DNA from 2 places in the Xenorhabdus ishibashii genome. Region 2 is predicted to be linked to the other one. Evidence: predicted binding sites of a transcription regulator. Region 2 holds the regulator's gene; the other holds the start of a gene.

Region 1 (9,280 bases), 620 kb from region 2:
ATAGTGATTATAATAATAAAAATTTCGTATTTTTTCTTGAGGAATTAAAGAAAATTAAAAGTGTTAAAATACTTTTTCCTGATTCATCCATACAAGGTATAGCAGCCTTTCAATTTAAAAACTGTTCCGCTTCTGATGGAGTGAAAAAATTAAGAACTCAAGGAATTAACTTATGGGAAGGGACTGCTCAACATACACCATTTTTAGCCCCTCATATGTTACATAGTAAATTTGTGCGTGCTTCTTTTGATAAAAATTTATCAATTCATGATATTGAGATTGCGTTAAATGCAATTAGAGAAATATAAGATGCTTTCGGATAATATTAATATAGTGTTTAAATATCTATATTTTGGTCGTGTATTAAATGGTTATATTAAATATCAAAAATAGTACTCAAGCTCAATGAAAGTTCCTATCACTTTATCGTGCATTTCCTCTGATTTAGAGTAGCCTATCGTTTTGCGATTCAGTCTTTTGATTCGAGTACGATGAGTTAAGTTCGTGCTCTCTATGCGTTGGGTGAACGTCTTTCCCGTCAGATGCCCCTCTTCGGGAAGAAGGTCATAAACCCCATAATCATCCGTACAATAAAATCGAATATTAAAGGGGGATAAAAGGGCAAGCAGCTTGCATAAAGTTTTTCTGCTGCGATCGCCAAAAACATGTGTTCTGCTCAAGAAGAATCGGGAAGTTTACCACAACTAACCATTTAATACATTACCTGACTTTGAGTAATGCGTGGTTCAAATCGGTCGTGAAGGCAGACCGGACGTGCATCTATGATGGTGAGTAAACAGGTTTAGGTTAGCGCTTTTTTCAATCTATAGCAATTGAATGCTAATAATCTGAAAATTTTATTGGTGAATTTTTCACATAAGAAATATAGTTCACATTCGGAACATCAAGTTAAATATGCTTTTACTCAATTCAAATATAAGAGGTCTGTATTATGTTAGAAGAATCATCAAAAGAGTCCCCTGAAATTTCTAAAGAGATCCCCTATGAGCAAAGTAGTTTATTAAAGTCTAGATGTATTATTATTTCTGGCGAGATTAATCAAAAACTAGCTGAAAGGGTAACAACACAGCTACTAATTTTACAAGAAATAAGTAACGAGCCAATTAAGATTTTTATTAATAGTCAGGGTGGACATGTTGAAGCGGGTGATACTATTCATGACTTGATTAAATTTATAAAACCAGAAGTATTTATAATAGGAACAGGTTGGGTTGCAAGTGCAGGTATTACTATTTTTCTTGCTGCCAAAAAAGAAAATCGCTACTCACTTCCAAATACTCGTTTTATGATACACCAACCTTTAGGAGGATACGAAGGAAGAGCATCTGATATTGAAATTGAAGCTAGAGAATTCTTGTTGATACGTAGTCGGATAAATCAGCTCATCAGTGATGCCACAGGACAACCGGTAGAGAAGGTAGAAAAAGATACTGATAGAAATTATTGGATGCGTCCTAAACAGGCTACTGAATATGGAATTGTAGGGAAAATAATAACCAAGTGGGAAGATATCAATTATAAGTGAATCCAAGCAATGTATAAACACAAATTTAAAGATCCTGAACTGGCACAATTGAGCCAGTTCAGGAAATTATTTAAGTCATCTAACGTTTTTTAATGAATTAACGTTTTCTATTAAAGGCAGCAGCCAATGCATCACTCATAGCGCTATTAGCTAAAGGCGCAGAACCTGAACGTGAAATAGGGCGGTTTCTGCCATTGCCGTTACGATTATTGCGATCCTGACGGTTACCTTCTTGGGAACTACGGCGTGCTTGTGTTTCACCGGGTTGCTCATCAAGACGCATGGTCAATGCAATACGCTTGCGGTTGAGGTCAACATCCATCACCTTCACTTTCACGATATCACCTGTTTTGACGACAGTGTGTGGATCTTCTACAAAGCGATCAGATAGGGAGGAGATATGAACGAGTCCATCCTGATGGACACCGATGTCCACGAATGCACCAAAATTGGTTACGTTAGTGACAGTACCTTCCAAAATCATACCTGCTTGCAGGTCATTCATGGTTTCAACGCCATCGGCAAATGTGGCTGTCTTGAATTCAGGACGTGGATCGCGGCCTGGTTTTTCCAGCTCTTTCAGGATATCGGTGACGGTCGGAATACCAAATTTTTCGGTCGTGAATTCCTGCGCGCTCAGATTACGCAAATTAGCCGGATTACCCATCAGTTCAGGCAGGGTTTGCTGGGTTGTTGCCAGGATCTTCTCAACCACAGGATAGGCTTCTGGGTGAACGGTTGAAGCATCCAGTGGGTTATCACCCTGATTGATGCGCAGGAAACCCGCACATTGCAGGAAGGCTTTTGGCCCCAGACGGGTCACTTTCAATAGTTGATTACGGTTGCCGAAACGACCGTTTTCGTCGCGCCAGTTAACAATATTCTGGGCAACAGTACGAGTCAGGCCAGCAACGCGAGTCAGCAAGGCGACAGAAGCAGTATTCAGGTCAACGCCGACGCCGTTTACACAGTCTTCAACCACGTTATCCAGTTTTTTGGCAAGCAGAGTCTGACTAACATCATGCTGGTATTGACCAACACCGATGGATTTGGGTTCGATTTTCACCAGCTCAGCCAGTGGATCTTGCAGGCGACGGGCAATGGAGACAGCGCCACGTAGGGAAACATCCAGATCAGGGAATTCTTGTGCAGCCAATTCAGATGCAGAATAGACGGAGGCTCCCGCTTCGCTGACCACCACCTTTTGTGCCGTGACGTCAGGATACTGTTTCTGAACGTTGGCAAAGAAGCGTTCTGTTTCACGAGATGCGGTGCCGTTGCCAATGGCAACCAGTTCCACCTGATGTTTAGTGCACAGAGCTGCAACGGTTGCCGCCGCTTTGTTTTCCTGTCCGGTGTGCGGATAAATAGTATCGGTAGCAATCAGTTTGCCCGTCGCGTCAACAACGGCAACTTTTACTCCGGTACGCAAGCCTGGGTCCAGACCCATTGTTGCACGCATACCAGCAGGGGCAGCCATCAGCAGGTCACTCAGGTTACGGGCGAAGACGTTGATGGCCTCGTTTTCGGCCTTCTCACGCAGTGTACCCATCAATTCGGTTTCCAGATGCAGCAACACTTTGATGCGCCATGTCCAGCTCACCACTGCTTTGCGCCAATTGTCAGCCGGTGCATTATTCAGGCGCAGGTTCAAGTGATCGGTAATAATTTGTTCGCAATGACTCTCTTTTGGGGCTTCCTCAAATTGTGGATCAGCATTCAAAGAAAGTTGCAGGATGCCTTCATTGCGTCCACGGAACATGGCAAGGGCACGGTGGGAAGGGATGATGGCAATGGCTTCATGGTGGTCGAAATAATCGCTGAATTTAGCCCCTTCTTCCTCTTTACCCTCGATAACCCTGGAAACCAAATGGGCATTTTTCCATAAATATTCACGTACCTTCGCCAGCAGGGTTGCATCTTCGGCAAAACGCTCCATCAGGATATAACGTGCGCCATCCAATGCTGCCTTGGTATCAGCAATGCCTTTGTCAGCATTGACATAGGCAGCCGCCGCCAGTTCAGGCTCTTGCTGCGGATCTTGCCATAGCAGGTCGGCCAGAGGCTCTAATCCGGCTTCGATGGCAGTTTGTCCACGAGTACGGCGTTTAGGTTTATAAGGTAGGTACAGATCTTCCAACTCAGTTTTGCTCAGCGTTGCGTTAATCGCTTCTGCCAGCTCAATGGTTAGCTTTCCCTGTTCCTCAATCGATTTTAGGATAGTCTGACGGCGGTTGGACAGTTCACGCAGATAACCGAGACGGCTTTCGAGTTGGCGGAGCTGTGTGTCATCCAGACCACCGGTGGCCTCTTTACGGTAACGAGCGATAAAGGGAACCGTATTTCCCTCATCAAGCAGGGAGATGGCAGCTAGGATTTGCTGTGGTTGAGCTTGTAGCTCACCGGCAATGATTCGACTTAAAGATTCATTCATGGTCTGTTTTCTTCAACTTCTTTAGGGTCTGTAGATATTCTGAGACATCGTCAGACAGAGCCGGATAAGATCAAATTTCATCTGAAACAGTATCGGCATGGTTCAAACTGGCTCCATTTATACGTGTTGAGCGCAATAATTTCCAGTTTAGCGCGATATTTCGGTCATGTTGTAACAGAATTCATCAAATATCTTCTAGGTTGGGATTGGGTTGATGAGAGTTGATGAGATATAGTACTCCGCCATTAATCATCTTTTCTCACGTGAGTTTTTTCATGGCCAAGAGTCACTATATTACCCGAGAGGGTTGGCATGCGCTTGATCAGGAATTGAAATATCTCTGGAAAGTTGAACGTCCCAGAGTCACCCAGGCTGTTTCAGAAGCTGCTGCACTGGGGGATCGTTCAGAGAATGCTGAGTACATTTATGGTAAAAAAAGGTTAAGGGAAATTGACCGCCGAGTACGTTTTTTGTCCAAGCGTCTGGATATACTGCAAATTGTCGATCCTGACCCGCGACAAGAAGGGAAAGTCTTTTTTGGGGCATGGGTAAAAGTTGAAAACGAAAATGAAGAAGAACACATGTTTCGTTTGGTAGGGCCGGATGAATTTGAACCAGCCAAAAAGTGGATTTCCATTGATTCTCCGGTGGCGAGAGCATTACTTGGTAAGCAGGTTGATGATGAAGTCACGGTGATGACACCAAATGGCGTGGTGACTTACTGGATACTGGAAATTAGCTACCAGCCTTTGGCATAAGTCACAGTGCTTGTCTAATGGCCTTAAAAGACATGCGGTTAAGTCTCTATTGGAGTTATGGGTTTTCTGTGAAAGTGATGGATGTTGCGGGCAATGGAGCACCTTGGGAGCTGAAACATGCAAGAGAGTTATAAGATCCTTGTTGTTGATGATGATATGCGCTTGCGGGCGTTACTGGAACGTTACTTATCCGAACAGGGATTCCAAGTGCGTGGCGCAGCAAATGCAGAGCAGATGGATCGTTTATTGACCAGAGAATCCATCCAATTGATTGTCCTGGATTTAATGTTACCGGGAGAAGATGGATTGTCTATTTGTCGAAGGCTGAGAAGTCAGCATAATTCAATCCCGATCATCATGGTATCCGCGAAAGGGGAAGAGGTTGATCGGATTGTTGGGCTTGAAATTGGCGCTGATGATTATCTTGCCAAGCCTTTTAACCCGCGTGAATTGTTAGCACGTATGCGGGCTGTCCTGCGGAGACAAGCAAATGAATTACCGGGAGCGCCGACGTCAGATGATGCGGTGATCAAGTTTGGGAAATTTAAACTTGATCTTGGAACGCGTGAAATGTTTCATCAAGATGCATTATTACCGTTGACCAGTGGGGAATTTTCCGTGTTGAAGGTGTTAGTTTCTCACCCACGTGAGCCATTATCACGGGATAAATTGATGAGTTTGGCTCGCGGACGAGAGTATGGTGCGATGGAGCGTTCCATTGATGTCCAGATTTCCCGCCTGCGTCGCCTGATTGAAGAAGATCCTGCCCATCCTCGTTATATCCAGACAGTTTGGGGGCTGGGGTACGTTTTTGTTCCTGATGGAAACAAGGTATGAAAAATCCCAGTGTGAAAAAGTTTTGGCTTTCTTTGCGTACTTTATTTTTCCGTGTCCTGTATTTAGTGCTGGGCAGCTTGCTGTTCAGCTCTCTGGTTACCTTACTGCTGGTGGTACTGGAAGAACTCCCTTTTAACGCGATATTTCCCTATCTCTTTATCAGTGTTTTTGTGGTGGCATTGCCCGTGTTCATGATGTTCTGGCGATATTCCGCTATCCAGAAACATTCATTGAAGGTGATGCAAAAAGTCGTTATCGACATAGAAAAAGGCAGAAGAGGTTCATCGATGCCTGAAATGGGGACGCCCGCTATTCGTTCTGTGATTAGGGCGCTTAACCGATTGTCGATGAAGCTGAAATCACAGGAAAGCGATCAGGCGGTATTAATAGCTGGCGTAAGCCATGATTTGCGCACGCCACTTACCCGTATTCGTTTGGCGATGGAAATGATGGAAGGAAAAGATGATTTTCTGACAGAGTCTATCCATCAGGATATTGAAGAGTGCAATGTCATGATTGATCAATTTATTGATTACCAGCGAGCAGGGCAGGATATGCCGATGGCATGCTGTGAATTGAATGGATTGCTTGAAGAGGTGATTACGGCAGAGCAGCGTTGTGCGGTAGATACAGATATTGAAAATTGCTTAGCGACAAGTTCGATTTTCATTTTGGCTCATCCCTTTTCCATCAAACGTGTATTGATCAATCTGTTCACTAATGCCCGACGTTATGGCAATGGGTGGATACGCGTCAGTAGTGGCTCAACAGAAAAATTCGGCTGGTTTCAGGTTGAGGACAACGGTACTGGAATGACGAAAGAAGAAGCCACCGTTTTATTCCAGCCTTTCACGCAGGGAAATAGAAATGAAATAAATAATGGCGTGGGGCTAGGGCTGGCTATCATCCGTCGTATCATTGATACCCATGGGGGAAATATTCAGGTGGGGAGCAGCGAAAAAGAGGGGCTATCCATTCGCATATATATTCCGTTGAGTGCAAGATGATAACATCATTGAACGAAGAGTAAGGCACTGCTGAAACGTCCTGTCATAAAAATGTCATAACTCCTACATCTTATTGTCATTGAATTCACCTATTTTTCCTTCTTGAATCGTTTTATTACCTGAAAATCAGATTGTCAGCGATACCTGTCATTCGTTTCTCATTAATGATGCGTATCTCAGTAGGAGACTTAACAGGAGATACTATGAAATCAATGCGTACCACTGTGGCGAGCATCATGGTTACTGTATTTGCCATGACATCTCTGCCTTCATTTGCGGTAGCCAGCTTGACGGGGGCAGGTGCGACATTTCCTGCACCGATATATACCAAGTGGGCCGATTCTTATCAGAAAGAAACGGGTAACAAAATCAACTACCAAGGCATCGGCTCTTCTGGTGGTGTAAAACAGATTATTGCCAATACCGTTGATTTTGGTGCATCTGATGCCCCGCTTTCTGATGAAAAATTGGCGACTGATGGTTTGTTCCAGTTCCCAACGGTAATCGGTGGGATTGTGCTGGCAGTGAATATTTCTGGCGTTAAATCTGGTCAATTGATTTTGGATGGTAAAACCCTTGGTGACATCTATCTGGGTAATATCAAGAAATGGAATGATCCGGCAATTGCAAAGTTGAATCCGAATCTCAAACTGCCGGATCAGAACATTGCCGTAGTTCGTCGCGCTGATGGATCAGGAACTTCCTATGTCTTCACGAGTTATTTGTCCAAAGTTAACAGCGATTGGAAACAAAAAGTTGGAGTTGGCACGACTGTCAAATGGCCAACCGGATTGGGCGGTAAAGGTAATGATGGGATTGCTGCATTTGTTCAGCGTCTGCCGGGTTCGATTGGTTATGTCGAATATGCCTATGCGAAGCAGAATCACCTGGCTTATACCAAACTGGTCTCAGCGGGTGGTGCTGTGGTAGCGCCGACTGAAGAAAATTTTAGCGCAGCGGCTAAAGGTGCAGATTGGAACAGCAGTTTTGCGCAGGATCTGACAAATCAGAAAGGCGATAATGCGTGGCCAATTACGTCTACTACCTTCATTCTTATCCATAAACAACAGAAAAATGCTGCTAATGGTACTGAAGTGCTGAAATTCTTTGATTGGGCTTATGACAACGGCAAAAAACAGGCGAAAGATTTGGATTATGCCACCCTGCCGGAAGAGGTGGTCAGTCAGGTACGTGCAGCATGGAAGAGCAATCTCCCCTTTTATTAAGGGGAAATAACCTAAAATGAGAATGAAGCGTATGGCCGAACGTAAAACGGCACTGAAAGCACCGGGCAAAAAGGGTGACATTATCTTCAGTGCTTTGGTCAGGTTAGCTGCGTTGTTAACTTTATTTCTGCTGGGAGGCATTATCATTTCGCTGATTATTGCTTCCTGGCCGAGTATACAAGTATTTGGTTTTGCTTTCTTATGGAGTAAAGAGTGGGATGCACCGGCTGAGTTGTTTGGCGCATTAGTACCGATTTATGGCACATTGATGACTTCGTTAGTTGCCCTGATCATTGCGGTTCCAGTAAGTTTTGGCATTGCCCTGTTTCTGACGGAGTTGTCCCCAAACTGGTTGAAACGCCCATTGGGTGTGGCGATTGAGTTATTGGCGGCGATCCCCAGCATTGTTTATGGCATGTGGGGGTTGTTTGTCTTTGCTCCACTATTTGCTAGCTATTTCCAGCAACCCGTTGGTGACGTGCTCTCCAGCATTCCCATCGTGGGCGCTCTGTTCTCTGGCCCTGCCTTTGGTATTGGCATTCTGGCTGCGGGCGTCATTCTTGCCATTATGGTTATCCCCTATATCGCTTCTGTCATGCGTGATGTGTTTGAACAGACTCCTGTAATGATGAAAGAGTCTGCTTATGGCATTGGTTGTACAACATGGGAAGTGATTTGGCATATCGTCTTGCCTTATACCAAAAATGGTGTGATTGGTGGTGTAATGTTAGGGCTTGGTCGGGCATTGGGGGAAACAATGGCTGTCACCTTTATTATCGGTAATACCTACCAACTTGATAGTGTGTCGCTGTATATGCCAGGGAACAGTATCACTTCTGCATTGGCAAATGAATTTGCTGAGGCTGAGTCTGGTTTGCACACTGCTGCATTGATGGAACTGGGGCTGATCTTGTTTGTCATCACTTTTGTCGTATTGGCGTTGTCAAAATTAATGATTATGCGTCTGGCAAAAAATGAGGGACAGCGCTGAGATGACAACCATCAATAAGCAACTTCCACATTTAGTCGATACAGTAAACGACGCGGAGATGAAAAGCCGTCGCCGTATGCAGTCTTGGCGTCGCCAGAAAAATCGGCTGGCACTCATGATATCCATGATGACGATGGCATTCGGCTTATTCTGGCTGGGCTGGATTTTAATCTCCACCGTTACTAAAGGTATTGATGGTATGTCGCTGGCGTTGTTTACCGAAATGACGCCACCGCCCAATACCGAGGGCGGTGGATTGGCAAACGCCATTGTTGGCAGCGGATTGTTAATCTTCTGGGCAACGGTGTTTGGTACGCCATTGGGGATTATGGCGGGAATTTATCTGGCGGAATATGGTCGCCGTTCATGGCTGGCAGAAATCATCCGCTTTATTAATGACATCCTGCTTTCAGCCCCTTCGATTGTTGTCGGATTATTTGTCTATACGGTTGTGGTGGCAAAGGTGCAACACTTTTCGGGT
Region 2 (9,280 bases):
GATTTTGCCAATTACCACATTACAGAAACGGCTCCCGTCACCTGTAGTTACCGTGGCTACAAATTTATCTCGTCTCCACCACCAAGCTCCGGTGGAGTTACGTTATGTGAGATATTAAACATCATTGAAGGTTATGATCTTAAATCTATGGGGTTCAACTCTGCGGCTTATATCCATACCTTGACAGAAGCTATGCGTCACGCCTATATGGATAGAAATACCTATCTGGGCGATCCGGCATTTATCCACAACCCACTTGATCGCCTATTGAGCAAAAGCTACGCTGCATCCATCAGAAAAGAGATCCAACCCAACAAAGCCACGCCTTCAGTAAATGTTCAGCCGGGCATTGGCCCTCATGAAAAACCAGAAACCACGCATTATTCTGTGGTAGATAAAGAAGGTAACGCAGTATCCACCACTTACACTATCAATGGACGTTTTGGTGCTGTGGTCATTGCGCCAGGAACAGGCTTTTTCCTTAACGATGAAATGGACGACTTCACAACGAAAGTCGGTGAGAAAAACCTGTACGGGCTAGTGCAAGGTGCAACCAACTCAATCGCTCCTGGTAAACGCCCACTATCATCAATGAGTCCAACACTTGTGACCAAAGATGACAAAATATTTCTGGTCTTAGGGTCTCCCGGGGGATCGCGTATTATCTCCATCACACTACAAACGGCCCTGAATATCATTGATTTCAATATGCCACCACAAGAAGCTGTCAACAGCCCACGCATGCACCATCAATGGCTACCTGACGAAGTCTATTATGAGCAACGGGGTTTATCGAAAGATACCCTGAATTTACTGGAGAAAATGGGCTATAAAATGGTGGAGCAGACCCCTTGGGGGGCAGCAGAATTAATCATGATTGGATTGCCGGGTGCTGCTGGTGTGACGCCACAATCATCAGGCAATGATTCAGCCTTATCGGGTATTGTCCGTGAAGGCTACCTCTACGGCTCTAATGATGTACGGCGACCTGCGGGTGCTGCTATTGGTTATTAGTCCAGAATATATCAACAAAAAAGGTGAGCTGTTTTCAGCGGCTCACCCTTTTATCATCCAATAACGCCATTTATATCATAAACAAACTTTATTTTTACTTCTCTTCAGTCTGCACTTCATACTTTGGGAGTTTTACGCCTCCTACGATGCGATCGTAAATGGCGCACACAACAATCGTTAGCAAAGTAGGCAGTAACCAAGCCAAACCTTGATCCGCCAGGGGCAAATGCTTCGCCCATTCAGGCAGTAAATGGGATAAGTACTCAGAAACTTTTATTGCATCCAAAATGCCAAACAGCAAGCTGATAGACATGGCAGGAGCCAAAATTCGTGTGCAGTTATTCCACCAACGGATTGTAAAGCTCAGCAATATCAGCGCGATACAAGGTGGATAAATTGCCGTCAGTACTGGAATTGAGAACTTAATCAAGTGGCTTAAGCCCATGTTAGAAACCAGCATGGAGAATGTGCCTAAAATCAATACCAGAGCACGGTAGGATAATGGCAAATAACGGCTGAAAAATTCCGAGCAAGCACAAGTCAAACCAACAGCAGTCACCATACAGGCTACAAAAATCAGTAGCGCGAGGAAGAAGCTGCCGTAGTTACCAAAAATATTTTGGACATAAGCGTGCAAAATCACAGCGCCATTCTCTGCTGTAGGTACTAATGTGCCACTACCTTCCCCAAGTTTAAACAAAGAGAGGTATACCAGCGTCAAGCCAAGACCAGCAATCAAGCCAGCCCACATGGCATAGCGCGTCAACAGAGAAGACGCTTCAACCCCTCTGGAACGGGCTGCATTGACAATAACAATACCGAATACCATTGCGGCCAGTGTATCCATTGTCAAATAGCCATTGACAAAGCCATTTGAGAACGGAATTTCCCGATAAGTTTCAATAGCAGGAATAGGACTACCTGCCGGCCACAACACTGCTGCAACTCCCAAAATGGCTAACGCCACGATTTTAATTGGAGCCAATATATGACCAACGTTATCCAGTAGTTTGCCCGGATACAATGAAATCAGTACCACGAGTGCAAAATAGATCACACTATAGATAAGTAGAGGAAACTCACCTGTTCCGGTAAGTGGTGCAATACCCACTTCAAAAGAAACTGTTGCAGTTCTGGGAGTCGCAAACAGAGGGCCGACAGCTAAATAGCAGACAGTTGCCAGAATCAGACCCGAAGTTTTTCCAATCGGTGCGCTGATTGCTTCAATTCCCCCCCTACTTTTGCCAAAGCAATGACAGTAATAACGGGCAAGCCAACAGCGGTTAGCAAAAAGCCGGCTGCTGAGATCCAAACATTCTCGCCTGCCTGCAAGCCAACCATAGGTGGAAAAATAATATTTCCCGCACCAACAAACAGGGCAAAGGTCATAAAGCCTAATGCCCAAATATCCTTCGATGATAAACGATATGCCATAATGATTATTAATATATTATTGCCAAAAGAAATGTATCTGCGACAGTAACTATCGCAAGCACTTGAATTTTCACTGGCGAAACTGGTTTCTGATTTAATAGTCAGTGATCAACATGAGCTTCACTGATAATCGCAAGATGCAGAGTGATAATAGTAATTACAGCTAGAATCGCCAACAACTGCTTCCAAGTAAAACTTTTATATCGTAAAAAGGCAAGCAGTAAACCAAAAACCAGAATAATATTCTAAACTAATTTTTAAAATCAGTGATTATTGTTATCTATCATTGAATACACACTATATGATTTGTACGTTTTTCATTCATGGCGATTAATGCACCATTTTTTATCCGTATTATTACCATTGAACTTTCATTTAACTTATTATTTTTTCATGAAGCTAGGGCGTGTTGATGTTTTGTGAGGGATTATTAGATAGCATGATGATTTGGTATAATTACTTTCGCCAAAAAACAACCAGACCTCACCATCATGCCGCGAACTATGTTAACAGATCTCCAATGGAATAAGCTATCTGCGTTAATGCAACATGCGGGTTGGATTTATCACAAACCTGAACACCGTTTGACCGTTGAAGGCATTCTTTACCGAATGAGAACGAGCGTTCCCTGGCGCGATTTACCGCCAGAATTCGGCAAATGGAATAGTGTCTTTCAACGTTTCAATGCGTGGTCAAAGAAAGGGGTTTTACAGCTCATTTTCAAGTGGTTATCTGGGTTTGCTGATAGGGAATGGTTGTTTATTGATGGGAGTATCGTCCGTGCTCATCAGCACAGTGCCGGAGCGGCTTCAGATGATGATGAGGCGATTGGCAAAAGTTGTGGTGGACGTTCAACCAAAATTCATTTGGCCGTCGATAGTTATGGCTTGCCTGTTCATTTTGAATTGTCCGGGGGACAAGTGCATGACATTGTTCATGCTGAAAGTTTAGTCGAACAATCGCCCCCTTCGGACTTTGTGATAGCTGACAAAGGGTACGACAGTCAGGCTTTCAGAAATCATATTGAACAGCAAGGAGCAACACCGATTATTCCCTACCGGAAAAATAGCCGAAAATCGGATAAACAGATTGATAAATGTTTATATCGTTATCGTCATTTGGTGGAGAATGCGTTCGCTAGGGTTAAACATTTTCGTGCAATAGCAACAAGATACGATAAGCTTGAACGGAATTACGCCAGTATGTTGGCTCTGGCGTTTATCATTGTCTGGTTGCCCATGTGGGTTGAATGAATTATGACCTTAAAACATCAACAGACCCTATTTTTTGGCAGAAACAATAAGCCGAGACGCCAACAAAAAACTAAAAACTGAACCCTTCCCTAAAGTGCTCGAAATATCGAGATGAGTATTGTAGTGCTGCAATGCATGTTTCACTATCGCCAAGCCCAACCCATTTCCCCCAGTTTGACGCGAACGGGCACGATCGACGCGATAAAAACGTTCTGTCAGGCGGGGTAAATGTTCTGTACTTATCCCACCGCCATTGTCTTTCACCTTGAACAAAGCACCCTGAGAAACGTTTCGCCAACTTACTTCAATCCGTGTTCCTACAGGGGTATGTCTAACCGCGTTATAAACAAGGTTGGACATAGCACTACGCAGTTGCTCTTCATTACCAAACACATTCAGTGTTTCATCAATATCAAACACAATATCGTACTGCTCATTTCCCAAGGCCAAGACTTCCCGCTGCAATATTCTCAACATGTTGGGAACACCCACAACTTCATTCATATCCACTTGTGGCCCCCCTTCAATTTTGGAAAGATGCAACAGTTGATGGACCAGACCATCCATTCTTCGTATCTGTTCCCGCATCGTACCAACGATTTTCTGATTTATCTGACTGCCGAACGTCTGATCCTCCATCATTTCCAGATAACCTTGCAGTACAGTGAGTGGTGTTTTGAGTTCATGGCTCACATTGGCAAAAAAATCCCGTCTGGCATTTTCCAACTGTCTTTTTTGGGTAATATCGCGCGCAACCATCAATAATTGAGTCTCAGAATAAGGCATAATGCGAAATTCCATTATATTGCCGTTATTCAATTCAATGGACAGAGGGCGGGAAAAATCATTTGCTGTGAAATAACGACTGAATTCAGGATAACGAAGTAAGTTGAAAATATGCTGACCATTATCCTCAGGCCAGCGGAACCCTAGTAAATGTTGAGCCAGACGATTACACCAAAAAATGTTACCTTCCGTGGTCATTATCACAATGGCATCCGGCAATGATTCAGCCCCGCTACGAAAGCGCTTGATGAGTAATGCGAGTTCACGACGCCGTTTGCGATTGCGTTGCTGCATCTGGTAAATACCATAAAAGATAGGTTCCCAGCCGCCACGACCGACAGGCGGTAACATATTGCGATCCAACCATAACCAATCGGATAATTTCAGCAAATTGTAGCCATGCCATACCAGAGCTAAAAACAGAGCAGTAACCAGCAACCATGCCAAGTGGCCAATAAAAAGAGACAAAACAACAGCGGGCAAGCAAAAAAGCACAAGCCCCCATATCAATTTTTTCCAAGATAAACGCTCAAGCACGTGACTTTACTCCAGACAGTCAATAGCGGGTAGAAAAGCGATAACCTGTACCACGCACTGTTTGTACCATCTTAGCGTGATCCCCTATCTCCAACGCCTTACGTAACCGTCGGATATGTACATCAACCGTACGATCTTCCACATAAACATTTGTTCCCCACACATAGTTGAGTAATTGTTCGCGGCTATAAACACGCTCAGGATGAGTCATAAAAAAGTGGAGAAGCTTGAATTCAGTTGGCCCCATTTCCAAATCTTGTCCCTGACTGGAAACGCGGTGAGATGATGGATCTAGAATCAATCCATCCATATCAATAAAGTTTTCCGCCTCTATCGGTGACATGCGACGCAAAACAGCTTTAACTCGGGCAATCAATTCCTTAGGTGAAAAAGGCTTCGTGATATAATCATCGGCTCCAACATCTAAACCACTTACCCGATCTTCTTCTTCCACCCGAGCCGTGACCATAATGACAGGGATCGTTTTAGTATTATTATCCCGCTTCATTTGTCGGATAAGCTGAATTCCCGATCCCCCAGGAAGCATCCAGTCCAATAATATCAAATCAGGATAAGGCTCAGACAAACGCCTTATTGCTGCATCGTAATCTTCGGCTTCAATGGCCTGATAACCGTTTTGCTCCAGTGCAAAACAAACCATTTCACGAATCGGTACTTCATCTTCAACGACCAAAATACGTTTAACCATGGTTAATCCTGCGAATAACATTCAAGTCAGCGATGTTCACCTTAAGACATTATGCGTCAAAATATTATGCGTCAATTTTATGACACTTTTATTAAAACCCAGACTTCTCAATCAGCAAAAGACAAATTGGTTCCCAAAGAAAATCTTGCACCTTGGTTATATTTCATCATGGATGCGAAGTAGCTCGAAAATTCAGTAAAGGATACCGAATTACACAGGACATTCTTCACGCTGCCATTATAATTTGCACTTGCAACAGGCGAGAAGTAACGGGCTAGAAAACAATTAGGGCAACGGCGGGAAAATCATGCGAATTATTCATACATCTGACTGGCATCTTGGCCAATATTTCTTTACGAAAAGCCGCGCCGCTGAACATAAACATTTTTTGCAATGGCTGATTGAAAAGATCGTACAACATCAAGTCGACGCACTCATTATTGCCGGCGATATTTTTGATACAGGTTCCCCACCCAGCTATGCACGCGAACTTTATAACAAATTCATTGTGGCACTACAGCCCACAGGCTGCCAACTTGTTATTCTCGGGGGAAATCATGATTCCGTTGCCACACTCAACGAATCAAAATCCCTTCTCTCTTACCTGAATACCATCGTCATTGCTAATGCTGAAACCGAAGATATAGCACAGCAGATAAAGATCCTGAATAACAGAGATGGTAATGCAGGAGCGATTCTCTGCGCTATTCCCTATCTGCGTCCACGGGATATCATCAATAGTCAGGCGGGGCAATCTGGCGCACAAAAACAGCAGGCGTTACAGGATGCCATCACCGAACACTATCACAAGCTCTTCCAGCAAGCCTGTGTATTACGGGAGCAGCTCGGCCAGCCATTACCGATTATTGCCACAGGTCATCTCACTACAGTCGGTGCTTCCACTACGGATTCCGTGCGCGATATTTACATTGGCACATTAGAGGCCTTCCCCGCACAATCCTTCCCTCCTGCTGACTATATTGCACTGGGGCATATCCATCGCCCGCAAGTCATCGGTAAATCAGAGCATATCCGCTATAGCGGCTCCCCTCTTCCGCTCAGTTTTGATGAAGTGGGACAGGAGAAAAGCGTCTGCTTAGTAGACTTTAAATCAGGCAAACTCGATAGCATCACACTGTTACCGATACCACATTATCAGCCTATGCAGCTTATTCGTGGTAATTTGAAACAAATCGAAGAGCAATTACACTCTTTCAGGGAATACCAAGGAGAGAGGCCGGTTTGGCTGGATATTGAAGTCGCAACCCAAGATTACCTGCCCGATATCCAAAAACGCATTCAGACCCTAAGTGAAGGCCTGCCTGTTGAGATCATTCTGCTACGCCGTAGCAAAAGCGCTCGCCAACTGTCACTGTCTGCACAAAATAAAGAAACACTTACCGAGCTAAGCGTAGATGAAGTCTTTGAACGTCGTTTGGCGCTGGCTGAAATCGACGATCCTGCGCAAAAACAACGCCTGACCACTCTGTTTAAACAAACGCTGGACGATATTTCTCAGCAATAACATGAAGAGAACATGCCATGAAAATTCTTAGCTTACGGCTGAAAAATATCAATTCCCTGCAAGGTGAATGGAGAATTGACTTTACGGCAGAACCATTTGCCAGCAATGGATTATTTGCCATTATCGGCCCAACTGGTGCAGGAAAAACCTCCTTATTGGATGCCATTTGCCTTGCCCTTTATCATGAAACACCAAGGCTCAACACCATTTCTGCCTCGCAAAATGAATTAATGACCCGCCATACCGCAGAGTGCCTTGCTGAAGTAGAATTTGAAGTCAAAGGCATTGCTTATCGGGCATTTTGGAGCCAGCGCCGTGCTCGCAACCAAGCAAATGGCAAACTCCAACCCCCAAAAGGAGAATTGGCTCTCAAAAAGGAGGGGAAAATTCTGGCTGATAAAATTCCAGAGAAAAAAGAAAAAATTGCCGAAATAACTGGACTGGATTTTAGCCGTTTTACCAAATCCATACTTTTATCGCAGGGGAATTTTGCCGCATTTTTAAATGCACCAGATAAAGATCGGGCAGATCTACTGGAAGAGATAACCGGTACAGAAATTTACGGCATTTTGTCCCAGGAAATTTACCAACGCCATAAAGAAGCACAATCTGAGCTGAACATTCAGCAGGCTAAAGCCTCTTCCATTGAATTACTCACGTCAGAACAACAACAAGCATACCAAAACCAACAACAACAACTTATTGCAGAAGAAACCTTACTCAGCCAACAAGTGAAGGCATTGCAAACAGCCGAGCAGTGGCTGTTACGACAGGATGAACTACAACAATCACTGGTGAGCAATGCTTCACTTTTGCAACAAACTGAGCAAGCTATTCAAGAAGCACAACCCCAATTGCAACAACTTGCTGCCGGTGAGCCAGCAGAAAAAATTCGTCCATTATGGGATGCACAAAACCGAGCTATCCATGAAAAGCAGAAGCTCACGGAACAACGCACAAAAATAGAGCATGAGCGCCAACAACAACTTGAAATGCTACAACCTGCCGAACAGCAACTGACACAGTTGGAAAGCATGCGGGAAGAGCATCAACAATATCAAACTCAGCAAGAAAAGCTCATCTCAGAGCAAATTATGCCGCTCGATCATAAAATTGATATTCAATCTAAAGATCTGCTGAAACTTGAACAAGAAATCGCCGGACAAAACCGTGATTTCACAGACATCTTATCCCAATACCAAGCCACACAGGAGCGAATGGCAGCCTTAAATAACGAACAACAGATCTTGGGATCCTACTATGAGCAGCATCCTTATTACCATAATTTGGACAGCAAGCTACCAGAATGGAAACAGCTATTCACCCGCCAGAAAGAGCGACGAGAAAAAATAGACCAGCTTACCCAGAACACTCAACAAATTACCTCCGAGCTTACCCATACAACCGATTATTTACATAGATTGAATGCAGAGTTGGCTAAACAGTATGAACAGAGCCAAATATTGCGCAACAGCTTTACCGATGCTGCAAACCAACTCACAACTTTGCAGCAAAAGTACCCATTGGAACAATTGCAGCAAAATTTAAAAAATTATCAGAAACAATTGGTATCACAGAACCAACTAGAGATCTTGCTTCCTCAGATCCAGCAGTTACAAACCGCGATCTCAACGGATCAAAACCAATTGATCCAATCTCAGGTATTGGTAAAAGCCTTACCTGAGCAGATAGCAACTCTCAACCAACAATTGGCAGACAAGCAACAACATTATGACGATCTCACTAATCGAATTCGTTTGGAACAGCGGATAGTCAGTCTGGAAAAAGAACGGGCACAATTAAAAGAAGGTGAATCTTGCCCGCTTTGCGGTTCAGTTCATCATCCTTTAATCGATGAATACCAGAATATTGCCTTACCACATTCAGAAGAGCGCTTGAAAACCCTGCGCCAACAGATTGAACAACTGCAAGAAAATCGTACAACTCTACAGCAAAAACAACAGCTTCATCAGCAGCATGGCGAACAATTGCAGCAAAATATTGCACAATATCATGTTAAAT

Evidence for each region. The regulator PhoB, encoded in region 2, activates phosphate uptake and scavenging genes when phosphate is short. The targets are predictions, from matches to a motif close to CTGTCATAAAACTGNCNNAT.
Region 1: pstS (phosphate ABC transporter substrate-binding protein PstS) is a predicted target of PhoB. The motif match lies at 6,623-6,642, and genes of this name have one in related genera.

The regions. Positions count from the first base shown of each region.
Region 1 is NZ_NJAK01000001.1:1,829,131-1,838,410, forward strand. It holds gene Xish_RS08700 (aminotransferase class V-fold PLP-dependent enzyme) at 1-308, shown strand, start outside; partial or broken gene Xish_RS08705 (IS1 family transposase) at 384-668, opposite strand; gene Xish_RS08710 (ATP-dependent Clp protease proteolytic subunit) at 953-1,546, shown strand; gene Xish_RS08715 (Tex family protein) at 1,644-3,980, opposite strand; gene greB (transcription elongation factor GreB) at 4,256-4,738, shown strand; gene ompR (osmolarity response regulator transcription factor OmpR) at 4,856-5,575, shown strand; gene Xish_RS08730 (ATP-binding protein) at 5,572-6,582, shown strand; gene pstS (phosphate ABC transporter substrate-binding protein PstS) at 6,786-7,808, shown strand; gene pstC (phosphate ABC transporter permease PstC) at 7,840-8,799, shown strand; gene pstA (phosphate ABC transporter permease PstA) at 8,801-9,280, shown strand, end outside.
Region 2 is NZ_NJAK01000001.1:2,451,464-2,460,743, forward strand. It holds gene ggt (gamma-glutamyltransferase) at 1-1,014, shown strand, start outside; partial or broken gene brnQ (branched-chain amino acid transport system II carrier protein) at 1,109-2,370, opposite strand; gene Xish_RS11705 (IS5 family transposase) at 2,940-3,701, shown strand; gene phoR (phosphate regulon sensor histidine kinase PhoR) at 3,729-5,024, opposite strand; gene phoB (phosphate regulon transcriptional regulator PhoB) at 5,044-5,733, opposite strand; gene sbcD (exonuclease subunit SbcD) at 6,041-7,258, shown strand; gene Xish_RS11725 (SbcC/MukB-like Walker B domain-containing protein) at 7,276-9,280, shown strand, end outside.